2 regions of the Shewanella sp. GJ50-10 genome follow, and region 1 is predicted to be linked to the other one. Evidence: predicted binding sites of a transcription regulator. Region 1 holds the regulator's gene; the other holds the start of a gene.
The links. The regulator MetJ, encoded in region 1, represses methionine synthesis genes. The targets are predictions, from matches to a motif close to TAGACGTCTAGACGTCTA.

Region 1 (9,184 bases):
TTATTACTTACGTCATTGTGAGCCCAGAGTATAAAACAAAGAATCGGTGCCAAAGCACCGATTCTTTTACTTACAAAAGCTTACTGACTTAAAGTTATCTTTTATTGCGATGTTGGGAATATCGGATAAGCTTTTGCGCCTAATATGACACTCGCATCTATTGGGCTTGGCTTGCCATAAAAACCATCATGCTGGTGAAAGCTGGCTTGGGTTTCAACGATATCACCTTTAAACCTTGGGTCTTGCGGACGTTCATGAGCATTAACAAACGCGGCGACATCCCAAGCTTGCTGCACGGTTAGCTGCATGCTTTTACCTAGCGGCATATTTTCATAAATAAAATTAGCACCTGTGTTAACTCGGTGCATACCTGCGCCCCAGTTATAGCTTTGTGGTCCCCACAATGGCGGTAATGAACTGACTTCTGCCATCTTCAAGCCTTGGCCATCATCACCATGACATGCCTGACAATGGGCTTGATAAACGGCTTCACCGCGCTGCACTGAATAAGCCAACTCAGGCTTAGCTAGCTTTGGAAAACCTCGTCCAGGTAACATGGTAAGCGCCTTTTGATCGAGCTTTGAAGTTACCGCCTCAGGTAAAGGAAAATCTTCTCTATTTCCGCCCTTAAGCAGCTCTCCATCAGCCATTTCAGGCACAGATCCAGTAATGCCAAACTGATTCATTAAGCCACTCATGGCTAACCAATATGAATAAGCTGAAATCGCCACCAAAGGTTCACTGCCAGATTCTGGCGCTTGACCATTCATTGAGTAAGTAAAACAGCCTTGAATACGCTCTTCATAAGAGTTCACTTTATCGTTTTTCTTACGATATGCTGGGTAAGCCATATAGGCGCCCCAAAGCGGCGAAGCATTTGCCTTGTTACCTGCATTCATATGGCAATTAACACAGTTTAATTCGTTACCCACGTAGGTATCGCGCATTTGCTGACTGTTCACAAATAACTGATACCCCTTTCTGACTTTGTCGCCAAATTCGCCTTTAGGAATAGTAGATAACGCACTTGGTGTTAAATATTGTGCATTAGCATCTTTTGCAACTGAGGGAAGTTGCGCTTGTCTATCAGGTAACTCTGTTGCTGATAATCCCAAACTTAGGAACACACCAGCCACTGAAAAATAATATAGCTTCATAGTATGTCCTTATTTCTGAGCCGAAAAGTATTGAGTTAATGCATCAATTTCTGCAGCGGTGAGCTTTTTAGCAATATTGCCCATCATGTTGTCAGCATCCCCAGTACGGGTACCTGCTTGCCATGCCAATAATTGATTTTTAAAGTAGGTGGGTTCTTGACCGGCTAATCGAGGGAATTGGCCCGCGCCAATACCTGACGGGCCATGACAACTGGTACATGCAGGAATATCCCGTTGCCAGTCACCTTGATATGCCAGTTTCTCACCAATGTCGTCGATGACCACTTTGTCACCTCGATATTGCAACTTAATATCTGTCACAGGCTTTGATGCAAAAAAATCCGACACTACTTTGATATTATCGCCTTGGACTGTCATCGCCATAGCCATCATTGTTGGGTTTTGACGTAACCCAGTCTGAAAATGACTCACTTGTGCAGCAATATACTCGCTGGATAACCCCGCTAAACGAGGCCCTACAACTCCTAGTCCTTCACCATTTACACCATGACAGCTAAGACAAACTTGCGCAGCTGCTGGCACAGTTTGTAATAACTCTTTGGGTGATTCGTCAGGAATATTAGCCATTGCACTAAAACTCATAACACTGCTTAAAAAGATACTAGCCCAAACGGCAGAATTTACACTCGTCAAACAGTCATCCTTTAAACGATTATTTTTATTCATTTATCAGCCTCTTGTTGAAATCCATCTCCGACTTAATACCACTATAGACAAAAACGTCACGCTTAAACAGAATGTTTTTTGTACAAAAGCATTGAATTAGGTTCAATACATATCTTCCTATCATTTAGCGACAAAAAAGGCCTATTCCCTTTAGGAATAAGCCTTTTGTAAATACAATTATTGCTAAACTACAGCAAAAGTTACTCTTGCAGTAGGTCTTTGCAGATCTGTACTAAATCAGATTGCACCGCTGCTGCTGTCACTTCTCTGCCAGCTCCAGGGCCCCGGATAATGAGTGGGTTGCCTTGATAAAACGCACTGCGGATAACAAACACATTATCGCCAGGGGTTAAATTGGCATAAGGATGATTGGAATCAACCCATTGAATACCCACTTCAGCATGCATTTTGCCATCGACTTTATCCAGAGACGCCACATATCGCAGCACTTTATTTTGCTCAGAAGCCGCAGTAAATTGTTGCAACATGCTTTGATCTAATTCGCCAATTCGGGCGAGAAAGTCATCCAAAGATAAATCCGCTAACTCTGCAGGCACTAACGAGTTTAAAACAATATCTTCAAGCTCAATATCAAAGCCAATCTCACGGGCTAGGATCAGTAACTTGCGCTGCATGTCTCGACCAGAAAGATCGTCTCGAGGATCGGGCTCTGTTATCCCTAATCCACGTGCTTCAACCACTAATTCAGAAAACGACTTTTGACCATCGTAATGTTCAAATAACCAACATAAAGTGCCTGAGAAAATACCGCCAACAGCTTCAATCGCATCACCACTATTTCGCAAGTCATTTAACGCATGCTGAATCGGCAGTCCTGCACCACAACTGGCGTTATAACGCCAAAATAAACGGCGATTACTGAGTTGTTGCTTTAACTCACGATAAAACGGCAATGGTCCAGAGCCTGCAAGTTTATTGGCACTCACCATATGAATGCCACGAGCAAATAGTTCAGGGTATTGCAGTGTTAAACTCGCACTTGCACTGATATCTAATGCCACTAACTCATCGCAATCAAGCTGTTCTAACTGTTCAAATAAGCTCGGGTAGTCCCACTTATTGGCTGTGGTATCAAAACTGTCTTGCCAGTTATTAATATCGATACCTTGAGGGCAAATTAACGCTTCTTTTGAACTAAGTAAGCCAACTAACTGCACGGTAGCTTCTAATTCACGGTTTAGCGCAGTTGATGAGCGCTGGAATAAATCAATCCACGCCTCACCAATATTACCTACACCTAACAGCAACACACCAATTCGCATACGCGGGCCTGCGCAGCGGCGATGCACTTTTTGAGTCAATAAATTAACTTGGGCTTTAGGCACTAATGTCACTAAGCTCAATCCATCTTGATATAACGGCTTAGCGTCACGACTTAGCAGACGAGCAAAACTGCGACGATAATGCTCAGCATCAGCGCTAACGAGTGCCACTAAACCTAAATCGTTATTCACGCGAATATCACTGATCGCCAAAGCTTCGCTATGTAATTCAAGTAAACTATGAACCTGCTTTTGGTTTTCAAGGGTAAAGGCTAATTCCACCTTATGATGGGCAGAAGTCCAGTAAGCTAATGGCGCAATGCCTTCTTGAGCTAATACCGCAATTAAATCTTGAGCTTGAGACTGCTGCTTAATTCGAAACAACACCACTTCGTTTAGATTAGTCACCACTGGCGCACTGGCCGATGAGCTTTGTGGCGCAATTAAGGTAAAGTCTGTGTGTGATGCATAACTTGAGCGCACAGCTAAGCTGACATTGGTATCAAATAATGGCTGTAAAGTTCGGTTATGCAGCACTGGAGAGCCCAGGTGAGCAAGACGATCAGCTTCAACAAGTGACATGCTATTCAATAATTTTGCATCACTGATTTTATTTGGGTCGGCGTTAAATACCCCTTCAACATCAGTCCAAATTGTCACCCGTTCAATATCCGCTAAGCTCGCAATAAGAGTTGCGCTGTAATCAGAACCATTGCGACCAAGTAACAAGGTTTCATTGTGCTCATTAGCACAAATAAAGCCAGTAATAACCAAACGCTCATCAGGGTGTGCTTCAAGAAGCTTCTGCACTCTTTGACGAGACTCTTCAATGCGAATATTTGGTACAACACCTTCGTCAGCCACAAGAATCGAGCAAGCATCAACATTGATTGCTGCAACCCCTGACTCACGCAAAAGCGCCGCCATTAATCTTGCAGACCAACGCTCGCCAAAACTCAGCACATGGTTAAGCTGAAATTCGTTTCGTTGCTCTAAAGATAACAAACTAATGAGTTGTGATTTGTCAGTTGATAAGCGCTCGCGTAGATCCCGAGCTTGCTCATTGGAAAGTAACTGTTCGATAAGGTTTTGCTGATAACTTACCAGCACTTGTAGTTCTTCTTGCCAAAGCTCGCCTGTTTCTCGAAGCGACAGTAACTTATACAAAAAGTTAGTACTTTTACCCGCAGCTGACACAACGACTAAATCATCACAATTGCCATGAGTCAGCAAAATATGTGCGACACGGCGATAGCAATCAGCATCAGCTAAACTTGAACCACCAAACTTATGTAAATGACTGCGGGTCATTTGTAACTCCTTAAACCACTTCAAACTGCCATGCAGATTTAGCATGGCAGCTAATAAAATCTTACTTGTTCAACTTAAGACTGTTTAACGGCACTCACTTAAAGCGCGGCAACAGCAGCTAGACCAGCTTGAATATCAGTCACTAAGTCTTCAGCATCTTCAATACCGACAGATAGTCTCAATAATGTATCTTTAATACCAGCTTCATAACGGGCTTCAGGCGCCATTGCTCTATGAGTCATAGTTGCAGGTACGGCAACTAAGCTTTCCACTCCGCCTAAGCTTTCAGCAACACAGAAAATCGACAATGCATTTAAGAAAGCAACAACTTCAGCTTCGCCACCTTTAAGTTCAAAACTTAACATAGCGCCAAAGCCTTTTTGTTGTTTGGCTGCAATATCGTGACCTGGGTGGTCTTTTAAACCTGGGTAATAGATTTTATCGACCACATTACTGGCTTGCAGCACTTCAATGACCCGTTGAGCATTAGTTTGATGCTCACGAATACGCACCGCAAGAGTGCGAATACCGCGTAAGGTCAAATAACTATCAAAAGCTGACCCCGTTAGGCCTAAGGTGTTAGACCACCAATGGAGTAATTCGCCAAGCTCAGGATCTTTAGCCACAACTGCGCCGCCAACCACATCACTGTGACCATTAATGTATTTCGTGGTTGAGTGCATCACGATGTCTGCACCTAGCTCTAATGGCTGCTGTAAAATAGGCGAAAGGAAGGTGTTATCAACCACCACTAGCGCATCAACATCATGGCTTGCCGCCACAATCGCTTTAATGTCTACCACTCGTAATAAAGGATTCGATGGGGTTTCTAACCAAACCATTTTTGGTTTTTGTGCAATGGCATCAGCCAGTGCTTTTTCATCTGTTTGATCAACGACGACTAATTTAAATTGACCTTTGCTGGCAAGATTAGTGAACAGTCGGTAGCTACCGCCATAGCAATCATGGGGAACCACGATTAAATCTTCTGGCCCCAATAAGCTGGTAACCAAAGTTATTGCAGCCATTCCTGTGCATGTCACCACACCCGTCGCGCCATTTTCAAGCTTGGCAATTGCCTCACCTAATACGCAACGAGTCGGATTACCAGAGCGGCTATAGTCGAACTCTCTTGGGTTTGTGTGTCCATCGAACGAATAGTTGGTCGAAAGATAAATCGGCGGGACTACTGCGCCATATTGCGTATCTGATTCGATACCTTGGCGAACGGCAAGTGTAGCAGCGCGATGTTTGGTCATAATAAGCTCCTAAAGATTGACACACTAGAATAAAACAGCAAAGAGATGTCTAGATGGCTAAATGTACCTAAGCTAAATCTGATCGTCAACACAAATTAGACGTTTAGACGTCTAAACATAAAGAAATCTATTTGCTTTCGTTATAGAATAGCAGCAATAATTTGACTGTAATAAATAAGCAGTTAAAATCTGCCACGAATCTATCGTATAAAGGTGAGTTAATGACTGAATGGAATGGCGACTATATCAGCCCATATGCCGAACATGGCAAAAAAAATGAACAAGTTAAAAAGATCACGGTATCGATTCCTTTAAAAGTATTAAAAGTATTGACCGATGAACGAACTCGCCGTCAGGTGAATAACTTGCGTCATGCGACCAACAGTGAACTTTTATGTGAAGCATTTTTACACGCATACACTGGTCAGCCACTGCCAAATGATGATGACTTATCTAAAGAAGGCCCAGACAGTATCCCAAGTGAAGCAAAAGCACTGATGGATCAAATGGGTATTGAGTGGGAAGACTTAGACGACTAAGTTAAATAGGAGCTAAATGCGTCTTGCGCTTATTTTTTAATGTAAGCCCCATTAGTTTAGCTTACCCACATCGCCACATTACCCAATGTAATATGGCGATTTCTGAGTCACCTTGTACTCACAGAGAAGTATATGGCATTTATCGATCCGCAAACCTTGATGCTTGCATCGGTTATTATATTTCTTGGCGCATTAACCCAAGGCCTTATCGGCTTTGGTTTAGCGGTTGTTGCAAGCCCCCTGCTTTACATTATTGACCCTCAACTTGTCCCAGCACCTGTTATTGCCTGTGGGTTTTCCATTGCCTTTTTGACCTTGCTACGGGAACGTACTTCGCTGCAATTTAATGGTCTGCAATATGCTTTGATTGGGCGTATTCCTGGTGGGTTTCTTGGCGCAGCATTACTGGTATTTGCTCCGCAATCGGTACTTGGCCTCGCCATTGCCTTTATTGTTGCTTCAGCGGTCATTCTCAGTTTTTACAAGATTACCGCCCCCGTTAATCGTATAACCTTATTTATCGCTGGAGTGCTATCGGGGATTTTTGGCAACATAGCCGCAATAGGCGGCCCCCCTTGGCCATTTTGTTAGCAGGAAAAGATGCGCCACAGTTCCGTGCAGCGTTATCAATATTCTTTGTATTCAGCTCAATGATTGCGATGGTGATTCTAATCATTGTTGGTTTAGTTGAAACCAAACATGTTTGGCTGTCATTAATGCTATTACCATCGGTATTTTTAGGCAGTTACGTGGCAGGAAAACTCAGCAATAAAGTCGATAAACAGAAAACCCGGATGGCAACGCTTGTATTATGCGGACTTAGCGCCTTAGTGTTAACCATAAAATCATTACTCGAGCTCTCCGCGGGTTAAAGCGATAACCTTTGAGAATTAGTAAAGTGCAAAGATTGAATTAGTCATAGAGGTTGAATGGCTCCCTAAAACAAAATTGAAGCAAGAGAGGTTAATACAAGCACAATGATGTTTTGCTAAAACAGATGCTAGAAAGAGCTAGAAATGATAAGAGGTTTGAAGCACAGCGCCTATGGCATCATCTTCACCATAGCTACCACTCATATCAAGCTTAAAAGCCTGACCAATGGCAAAACCAGTCCCAAATGAGTATATATCGACACTGTTATCTTTAAGATCATGACGATAGCCCATACGCAAATACAACCAATTTGTAGCTTTTACTTCACCGCCAACGCGCCAATATTGCACCGCATCAAACTCTTTAAAACGGGTCTGGTCTATCAAATCAATATCTGTAGTTAAGGTCACTGATGCCCAATCATATGCGGCTCCAGCTGTAATAAGCGGCTCAACTTGATAATGAAATTCACGCCCTTGCGACTCAACTGTTTTAACGGTTTTACTGAATAAGTTTCGCGCCGATAACCCAATAGTCAGTGCATCCATTGGCTCAAAAGCAACGCCAATATCGAGATTAAAAAGATTCTCATCATTGCGGTATTTATCATCGTCAAAATCATCAGCATCGAAGTTATTGGCATTGACAGAATAGTGGTACGTATCTATACGCTGAAACTTAGGTGAAATCCCCACTCTAACCGGCATATTGACAATCGATAATGGGAAACTTAATGCCACACCAAAGTCAGTGACGCCACCTGCTAACACTACACCTTGAGAGTCTAAGTCAGTGATTTCTGATGGTGGATTTAGTGGGTCAAGCGTACTCAAGGTATCTATATCTGACTGAGCAATATCGGCAACCCCAACAGCGTCTAGGTAGCTTTTATAAAACACCGCCATAGGCAGATACTCATTAGGGATAACAAAAGCTGCGCCAATGCCAGCAGATACATTGGCGGTATTACCTTTTAGAGATTCTAAATCAACGACTAAGTCATCTCGAAAAACTTCTATATCATTGGAATCACCGTTATTGATAGCCGCCTCAAGACCATCATAAGAGTCTTGTAATGAATCAAACTTATCAATCATATTATCGCTATCAGCGCCTTCGGCGCCAACTGCAGGCAGTAATAAAGAAAACTCTTGAGTCTTCTTTATTTCTTCATTGGTATATGTGGCATGCGGAGTCAGAATCGCCAATAAAGCAGGGTTAATAAAACTTGCGCCAACTCGGTTAGATGCAGCTACACCAGTACCGCCCATACTGTCACTGCGAGCTTCAAAATAAAGCCCGCTAGCTTGCACATTACTGGCAAGCATAAGTAAACAGAAAGGTAGCGCTAGCCTTTTTAGCATCCATCATTTCCCTATTTTTATTGTTTTATAAAGATAGTAGAAATATAGAAAAATGTGATACTAATCACTTAGCCACAAAGCAATAAAACAGAGTCTTTTTGTCTGTCTCTAAAAAGATCTATCTATAAATCAGGCAGATAAGTTTTAAAGTTTTCATGGGTGAATTGTATAAATTTTTTTAAACGTTCAGGTTGAAATTTATCTTTATGATAAAGCACATAAAACGGCGTATCAGGGATATGCCAATCGCTAAATACCTCGACTAATTCATTGGCTCGCATTTCTTCAGAGCAATACAAGTACGGTAATCTAACAATCCCATTACCCGCTAACGCACTGATTTTCATCGCGCGGCCATTTTTACATCTAAAGCTGCCTTTAATTGCCACTTCTACGCTGTCTTTACTTGAGCCCTGTTGCTCAAAACGCCAATGATTTATCGAGCCAACAATACACGCATATTTATTAAGTTGGTTCGGATGTGTCGGTTGTCCATATTTTTCAAGATAAGCAGGTGATGCCAAGGTGCAGTTTTTAATATCCATCAACTTTCTGGCGATAAGGCCCGAGTCTGCCAAGGCGCCCATTCTAAACACCGCATCAAAATGATCTTCAATCAAATCCACTCGCTGACTACTAAAGTCCAAGTCGATAGTGATATCTGGGTAGAGTTGGATAAAGTCATTGACCAACTTAACGATAATTTCTTCA
Region 2 (9,184 bases), 2.9 Mb from region 1:
GATGAGTTTGCTTATCGCTAGCGGTTAAGTTTAAAAATGTTATTTTTAAACCACATTGCTCACACCAGCATTTTCAAAGCTGGCCATTTCATTGTAAAAATTTACCGAAGCTTCAATAATCGGCAGTGCAAGCGCTGCGCCTGTGCCCTCACCTAATCGTAAACCCAATGATAGAACAGGCTTTGCATCTAGTGCTTCAAGCATTTTCACATGGCCTTGCTCATCTGATTGATGGGCAAAAATCAAATATCCACGGGCATCTGGATGCAGCGCTACAGCAGCTAAGGCCGCAGCTGTTGCAATAAAGCCATCAATCACCACTAACATTCTTTTTTCAGCAGCAGCTAAAATCGCTCCGGTCATTTGCACAATTTCAAAGCCCCCAAACACGCCAAAATATTTACAGGGTCGTTGAGCTTATTGCGGTGTAAGTTCATCGCTACAGTTAATAATTCAGTTTTTAACGCAAAGGCTTCATCGTTAATGCCAGTGCCGCGGCCAACGCAGTCTTTCACATCAAGCTTCAATAATGCAGCCATAACTGCAGCGGCTGATGATGTATTACCAATGCCCATCTCACCAAGGGCAATTAAATTACAACCAGAGTCATAATGACGCTGCACCACTTCATTGGCATAACTAAAGCCATCTTTAACCGACAATAAACTCATGGCTGGCTTTTGATGAATCGCTTGTGTACCTGAACCCAATCGATGATTAGTGACACTTGGATGATCGCTTGGAGTTAGCATTCCACAGTCAATCACTTCAAGGTTTAAGCCCATTTGGCGGCAAAAAACATTAATTGCCGCACCGCCTGATGCAAAATTTGCCACCATTTGTTTAGTCACTTCACTTGGCGCAATAGACACCCCGTGGGCCGCAATACCATGATCACCTGCAAACACCAACATGGCTGGCTGCTTAATAAATAATTTGTGTCTGCCATTAAATTGTTTAGCAAACTGCACTTTAGCAATTTGCGTTGCCAGTGTTTCTAATAGGCCTAAAGCCCCTAGAGGCTTAGTTTTTTGGTTTATTTTATGTTGGATCTGTTCATCGATATGATGGTTAATAGGATCTACTGCAAACATTTTTATACTCCAAAACAGCGTCTTATCGACGATGGCGTAAAACAAATAAGAAGAACACACTACCAATCGCAGCAGTGATGATCCCCACTGGTAACTCTTGATTGGCAAGTAAACAGCGGGCAAGTACATCAATCCAAACCATGAATAATCCGCCAACGAGTGCGGTAGTTAAAATGGGTTGCTGCCCAGGAAACAGTAACCTCACGGTATGGGGAATCATTAGCCCTACAAAACCAATACCGCCACAACTTGCGACTAATACAGCAGTAATTAACGAGCACAAAATCAACATATATAAACGTAATTTCGAGACGTTTACCCCTAAGGAGTGTGCGGTTTCATCCCCTGCTTGTATGGCGATAACTTGACGCTTAAATGCCAGAATAATCAATATACTACTGCTTACAACGACAGCAGGTATAACCAGACCTTGCCAGCTCGCTTTCGCAAAACTGCCTAGACTCCAAAACAGTACTGATGCCGCCGCTTGGGGACTCGAAAAATACAAGACTAAACTGGTGAGCGCACCAAACATAAATGAGGTTGCCACACCCGATAACAGCATTCTCTCGACTTGGCTTGCACGGCCAAAGCCCGATAATGACAAAACCAGTAATACCGAGAAGCATGCCCCGATAAAGGCGCCAATAGGCAAACTTAGGGATGACCAAGACCACCAAGCATCGTTATTAAACCAGCCAGAACGCAAAATGGCATCGGCCAAATGACTGCCAGATTCAGCAAGCCACTGCTGTACTAATCCTTGGCTACCAAAAAAGCTCAACACTAAAACAGCGCCAAAAGAGGCACCAGAACTTATACCAAATAAATAGGGATCTGCTAATGGGTTTCGGGTGACAGTTTGCAACACGCTGCCCGCTAACGCTAAACCTGCACCAGCGATAAAGGCCAGCATTATGCGAGGTAAGCGCAGTTCAAACACAATTCGCTGGGTTATCGCACTCGTACCATCAGAGCTTATCGGGTCTGCGCCAAAAATAGATGACGTAAACAAGCTGAGCACTTGCTCAAAACTGATATTAGCGGCACCAAAACTCGCTGCAGCTATAGGGGTTATCAGGGTTAATAAAGCCGTCGCCACTATTAACGCTTTATATTTCATAGATGAGGCTGCCAATGTCATGAATCATTCTCCATGCCATGGGAATGATCGCTTTGATAGCCATAAAAATAAGTAATCAAAGGTTTACCATGTTGAGGATGTTTAGATACCTGACAGCAAACGCCAAAGACATCACCGATTATCGCTTCTGTTAACACCTCATCAGGTAAACCCTGCGCCATACATTGGCCTTTATCCAATAGCAACAAACGGTCGCATACCGCACTAGCCAAATTCAAATCATGAATCGAGGCAATAACGCTAATACCTAGCTGTCTGACTAACTCTAATATTTGAATTTGATAACGAATATCCAAATGATTTGTCGGCTCATCAAGGATCAATAGCTGCGGCTGTTGCACAATGGCGCGCGCAATTAACGCCCGTTGTTTTTCCCCCCCGATAACTGTTCATATTGCTGTTTAGCTTTAAGTTGCAAACCCACTTTTTCAAGTGCTTCGGCAATATGACGTTTGTCTGCTTGGGAGTCAGATTCAAACAAGCCTTTATGGGGCGTTAACCCCATCGCGACAATTTGATCAGTGGTCATTTCGAAATAATGTGGGGTTTCTTGCTGCACCACGGCGACTTTGGTAGCCAATTGCTTTTGGCTAAAGTCGCTAATATTTTGCCCAAACAGCTTAACTTGCCCTTGGTCTGGGGTGATATAACGATAAAGGCAACGCAGTAAGCTAGATTTACCTGCGCCATTGGGGCCAATAAGCCCGAGCATTTCACCTTGTTGTAAGGCAAAATTAACTTGTGAGAGGATCTGATTATCATCAACAGACCAGCTGAGGTGTTCAACGCTTAACGCTGAAGAAAGGTTTGAACTCATAGATTAATCGCCTTAGCCATTAAATATGCAGCTCTGCCCAATAAGGGGCACTTACTTATTAAAAACATTCACACTCCGCCTGAGTCACCCGCACAGGTTGTATAACGCTGATAACAGCTTGAAAAATAGCGCTAGGTATCTGACTTTATGAAATAACAGCCTGTCTAAGCTAAGTGTATTTCACATTACAGTTGCGGGTACAGTTCATGCTAATCATCGTAAGTGAACTTACGAGAACCATGATTCCCTATTCATTTGCAGCCAGTTAATACAGATTAACTCTAGCAACAAATTAACGCGATTTTGTTTGTAAAAACAACCTGATTTCAGGCTAACAATCTTATCGCACTATTGTACGACATATCTCACTGAGTTAATGACCTTTTAAGTAATTTTTTAACTTGGCCAATTCAGGCGATACACAGGCTTAACCTTGTCGCTATTTACATTTTTATCCGTATTAACACTATTACCATCAATGTTGCCATCAACGCTGTGATGACTTGATGATTGAGCTTCAGGCCAATACACATCAATAACGACACTAGCAGCATAATCAATGGCTAATTGCGCATATAAGCCTTTGCAGCGTTCAAGCCCAAGTATCAGGCTAATAATATGTCTTATCACGCCACCATGGGTGACAATTAGTGCTGTGACGGTGTTCTCTTGCGAGGGTTCAAAAACCTCTTGCTGCTTTTGTTTCAGTTGCGACTCAAGCTGCTGCGTCACCTCATTAAGTCCACCTGTAACTCTGGCTTCAAATTCCGTCATAAGCTCGCCATTAGGCGGTGTATTTTCCCATGGATTGTCCCAGTACAAATCTAACGCCTGCGGATCTGCTTGATATAAAGCATCAAAGGTTTGCCCATCCCAATCACCAAAATCAATTTCTTGAAACTCTGGCATGAGCTGTATTTTCAGCGGGGTGACTGTCGATGTTTGAGCATCTTGCTCAGGTAAGTGATTAGCGAACAAACATGACTGATTAATATCAGCGACCGTATCTTCGGCAAATTGACGACAACGCAGCAAAGGTGAGCTATAGATTGAAACAGACCGGGCTTGGCGAACCAATTCCAGCTTTTTAATGGCAGTTTCCATATTGGCCCAACCTAGCGGCGATAAAGAAACATCAGTTTTTCCCCGTAGAATATTACCGCCCTCGCACTGACCATGACGCAGTAATATTATTTTGGCCTGTTTCATATCAACGATTCACCTTCTCAAACATTCTTTTGGAAACACTTAACCTTAAAAGTTAGCTATTTGTTGTTGGTATTAGCTCTAGGTATTAGCTTTAAACATTAGTCCTAAGCGCTAGTTCTAAACATTAGCCCTAAGCATTAGTTCTAAACATTAGCCCTAAGCGCTAACCCAAACATTAGCTATAAGTAATAGCTGTAAATATTAGCTCGCTGCACTCTTCTCACTACATTAGTTAGCAGCTAACACTAATAACTATTACCTTCAAACTAGCAAGAAAATTCGCCAATATCATCAGCAACTTACCGATACCCCATCTTCATAACAATACTGTCTACTTGGTAAAATTAGCGATTATAAAGATTTCAAAGACACAGAATTCAAATTTGTAGCCCGCTTACTTCTGTTATGCCCTTGCTCTTACAATCTATTTAAACGTATTATGGACGTCTATACGTTTAAATGTCCAAACAAATATCTAATCCACCTTAAAGGTAGGATTAAAGATGAGATTGAGGCTGAATATTTCTGCAGGGATTTTCAATATAAGCCGCCTTTTATTTACCAAATAAAGGTATGCTATTTTTATTAATCGCACTGCTTCATCACTCAATTGATTGGCCAATAGCACCAATTAAATATTGCAATAAAGGTAATCCGATATGACGAAGTCGACTTCCTACAGTCAGGTTCTAGAACAACTTACCAATACGCTAAATGAACGTATTGTGATTCTTGATGGCGCCATGGGCACCATGATCCAAGACTACAAATTGGAAGAAGCAGATTACCGCGGTGAACGTTTTAAAGATTGGCATTGTGACGTAAAAGGTAACAACGACATGTTGGTGTTAAGCCAACGTCAAATTATCAAAGACATTCATACCAAGTACATGCTGTCTGGCGCAGACATCATTGAAACCAATACATTTAACGCCACCACTATTGCTATGGCCGATTACGACATGCAGTCGTTATCAGCCGAAATTAACCTTGAGGGTGCTCGCGTTGCCCGTGAAGCTGCCGACGAGGTTGCCGCACAAACTGGCAGCCCACGCTATGTTGCTGGTGTTTTAGGTCCAACCAACCGAACCTGTTCAATCAGCCCAGATGTTAACGACCCTAGTTTTCGTAATGTAAGTTTTGATGAACTGGTCGATGCCTATGTTGAGTCTACCAACGCCTTAATTGAAGGCGGCGCAGATATCATTATGGTTGAAACCATCTTTGATACCTTAAATGCCAAAGCGGCACTATTTGCCATCGAGAAAGTTTTTGATGACTTAGGTGACCGCTTACCTGTGATGATTTCAGGCACGATTACTGATGCCTCTGGCCGCACTCTTACCGGACAAACTACCGAAGGGTTTTACAATTCGCTGCGCCACATTAAACCGCTGTCGATTGGTCTTAACTGTGCGTTAGGCCCAAAAGAGCTGCGCCCATACGTTGAAGAATTATCTCGCATCTCAGAGTGTTTTGTTTCTGCTCACCCTAATGCTGGTCTGCCAAATGAGTTTGGCGGCTATGATGAAACCCCAGAAGAAATGGCTGAGGTCATTAGTGACTGGGCACGTGAAGGCATGCTCAATATCGTCGGTGGTTGTTGTGGTAGTACTCCAGATCATATTAATACCATTCGCGAATCCGTGATTAATCACGCCCCTCGTCAATTACCCGAAATTCCAGTGGCTTGTCGCCTTTCAGGATTAGAGCCATTAACCATTGATGGCGACTCGCTGTTTGTTAACGTCGGCGAGCGCGCTAACGTAACCGGCTCAGCTAAATTCCTGCGTCTAATCAAAGAAGAAAAGTTTGAAGAAGCCTTAGATGTGGTGCGTGAGCAAGTAGAAAACGGCGCGCAAATCATCGACGTCAACATGGATGAAGGCATGCTAGATGGCGCCGAGTCGATGAAAAAGTTCTTAAACTTAATCGCCTCTGAGCCGGATATTTCCCGCGTACCTATCATGATTGATTCATCAAAATGGGACGTGATCGAAGCAGGCCTTAAGTGCGTACAAGGCAAGTCCATCGTTAACTCTATTTCGATGAAAGAAGGTGAAGAAGCCTTTATCAAACAAGCCACACTCGTTAAGCGTTATGGCGCTGCAGCGATTGTGATGGCGTTTGATGAAGACGGTCAAGCTGACACCCGCGCCCGTAAAACCGAGATTTGTACTCGCGCATATCGAGTACTTGTTGATGTAGTTGGCTTTCCACCAGAAGACATTATTTTCGACCCGAATATCTTTGCCATTGCCACCGGTATTGATGAGCATGATAACTACGCCGTCGACTTTATTGAGTCGATTAAAGACATTAAAGCCACCTTGCCTTATGCGATGATTTCAGGTGGTGTGTCTAATGTCTCGTTCTCGTTCCGTGGCAACAACCCAGTGCGTGAAGCGATCCATGCTGTGTTCTTATATCATGCGATTCAAGCAGGTATGGACATGGGTATTGTTAACGCAGGTCAATTGGCGATTTATGACGATATCGACCCAGAGCTTAAAGAAAAAGTTGAGAACGTAGTTCAAAACCTGCCATGTCCTATTGCCGATTCCACCAATACCGAGCAGTTGCTTGATGTTGCTGAAAAATTCCGCGGCGACGGCAAGCAAGCCGCTAAAAAAGAAGATTTAGCATGGCGCAGCTGGCCAGTAGAAGAGCGTTTATCCCACGCACTGGTAAAAGGTATTACTGAATTTATTGATGACGATACCGAAGAAGCAAGACAGCAAGCCACTCGCCCATTAGATGTCATTGAAGGGCCATTAATGAATGGCATGAACGTGGTGGGTGACTTATTTGGCGCAGGCAAAATGTTCCTGCCACAAGTGGTTAAGTCTGCCCGCGTGATGAAAAAAGCCGTGGCTTACCTCAATCCGTACATTGAAGCCGAAAAAGTTGAAGGCCAGTCTAATGGCCGAATCCTAATGGTCACCGTAAAAGGCGATGTGCATGATATCGGCAAAAACATTGTCGGCGTGGTACTCGCCTGTAACGGTTATGAAGTGGTTGATTTAGGCGTAATGGTCGCCGTTGATAAAATCCTTGAAGCCGTAAAAGAGCACAATATCGATATTATCGGCATGTCAGGGCTCATTACTCCAAGCCTTGATGAAATGGTACATAACGTGAAAACTTTCCACCGTGAAGGTTTAACCATTCCAGCCATTATTGGCGGTGCAACTTGTTCAAAAATTCACACAGCAGTTAAAATTGCGCCTCATTATCCACATGGTGCTATCTATATTGCTGACGCCTCACGCGCAGTGCCTATGGTATCGAAGTTAATTAATAACAACACCCGCCAAGCCACTATCGATGAAGCTTATGCCGAATACGATGTGATGCGTGAAAAACGTTTATCGCAAACCAAACGTAAAACTATCGTGCCTATTGAAGCTGCTCGAGAAAACCGCTGTAAACATGATTGGGACAATCACACCCCATTTAAACCGAATGTACTTGGCCGCCAAGTGTTTGATGATTATCCATTAGAAGACCTAGTGGATCGTATCGACTGGACACCGTTTTTCAGAAGCTGGGAGCTACACGGTCGTTTTCCTGACATTTTAGAAGACGAAGTCGTCGGTGAAGAAGCCCGTAAACTCTACGCTGACGGTAAAGCGATGCTTGAAACTATCATCAGTGAAAAATGGCTCACGGCAAAAGCGGTAATGGGATTATTCCCAGCGAATACCGTTAACCATGATGACATTGAGATTTACACCGATGAAAGTCGCAGCAGCGTTGAAATGACCACTCACCATCTGCGCATGCAGTTAGAGCGTGTAGGCAATGACAACTTCTGTTTATCTGACTTTGTTGCGCCTAAAGACTCAGGAGTCGCCGATTACATGGGCGGATTCGCAGTCACTGCAGGTCATGGCATTGATGAACATGTCGAGCGCTTTGAAGCCAACCATGATGACTACAACGCCATTATGCTCAAATGCCTTGCTGACCGATTAGCTGAAGCGTTTGCCGAGCGCATGCATGAACGCGTTCGTAAAGAATTTTGGGGTTATGCAGCAGACGAAGTATTAGATAACGAAGCGCTTATTCGTGAAAAATACAAAGGAATTCGACCAGCGCCTGGTTACCCAGCGTGTCCTGATCACACTGAAAAAGGCTTATTGTGGGACTTGCTCAAGCCAGATGAAACCATCGGCCTTAACATCACAGAAAGTTATGCGATGTTCCCAACCGCTGCAGTATCAGGTTGGTACTTCGCTCATCCTAAATCACGCTACTTTGGCGTGACTAATGTGGGTAAAGATCAGGTCGAAGATTATGCTAAACGTAAAGGCATGAGTCTTGAAGAAACAGAGCGTTGGTTGGCGCCGGTGTTGGACTATGACCCTGAGTAAGGAGTGATCCTGAGTAATCATAAGGTTACTCTTTGGGTTTTCAAACTTCGTTTGAATTAGGGAAAAGTCGTGGCGCTTCGCCCACACCAGACGAAAGGGAAACAACAGCATTTCCCTTTTCGATATCCCTTGCCGCCCCTACGAAATTGCTCTTAAAAGCGAGCAAGCCTCATACTTATTCGAATATAGCTAACGCTTTAGACAGGCCATCCATGGCCAACTAAAGCTAGCCTGACGTCCTGTCAGGCTTACGCTATTTTCTTCAACGTATTTCAGCAATTTCAATGGGGTTATCTAGTCTACAACTTCGTTTGTAATTCCATAATCTCACTATAAGTGCAATGAAACCTTGATTAATGACTCTTTTGACCTTCTTTAAGTGCACAATTTGAATTGAGGTAAGCAAGAAAATTACGTGAGTCTGGCCATGGATGGCCAGCTAGCTTTCGAGGGGAAGGGACGCCCCATCGGAAGCGTTAGTGATTTTTGTAGCTTAGTGAAGCGGACTCAAAATATAGGCTAAAGCTGGATGATTCTCCGTTGG

Region 2: the regulator MetJ is predicted to act here: its motif matches at 4,705-4,722, upstream of metH (methionine synthase).

Annotation. Positions count from the first base shown of each region.
Region 1 is NZ_JBVVSS010000001.1:522,022-531,205, reverse strand. Features, by position in the region: gene AC0L4E_RS02110 (c-type cytochrome) at 102-1,157, opposite strand; gene AC0L4E_RS02105 (c-type cytochrome) at 1,167-1,844, opposite strand; gene AC0L4E_RS02100 (bifunctional aspartate kinase/homoserine dehydrogenase II) at 2,045-4,438, opposite strand; gene metB (cystathionine gamma-synthase) at 4,537-5,697, opposite strand; gene metJ (met regulon transcriptional regulator MetJ) at 5,919-6,236, shown strand; partial or broken gene AC0L4E_RS02085 (sulfite exporter TauE/SafE family protein) at 6,369-7,108, shown strand; gene AC0L4E_RS02080 (conjugal transfer protein TraF) at 7,247-8,473, opposite strand; gene AC0L4E_RS02075 (LysR family transcriptional regulator) at 8,596-9,184, opposite strand, start outside.
Region 2 is NZ_JBVVSS010000001.1:3,466,240-3,475,423, forward strand. Features, by position in the region: partial or broken gene cobT (nicotinate-nucleotide--dimethylbenzimidazole phosphoribosyltransferase) at 46-1,223, opposite strand; gene AC0L4E_RS14670 (FecCD family ABC transporter permease) at 1,117-2,238, opposite strand; partial or broken gene AC0L4E_RS14675 (ABC transporter ATP-binding protein) at 2,235-3,055, opposite strand; gene AC0L4E_RS14680 (histidine phosphatase family protein) at 3,452-4,264, opposite strand; gene metH (methionine synthase) at 4,924-8,640, shown strand.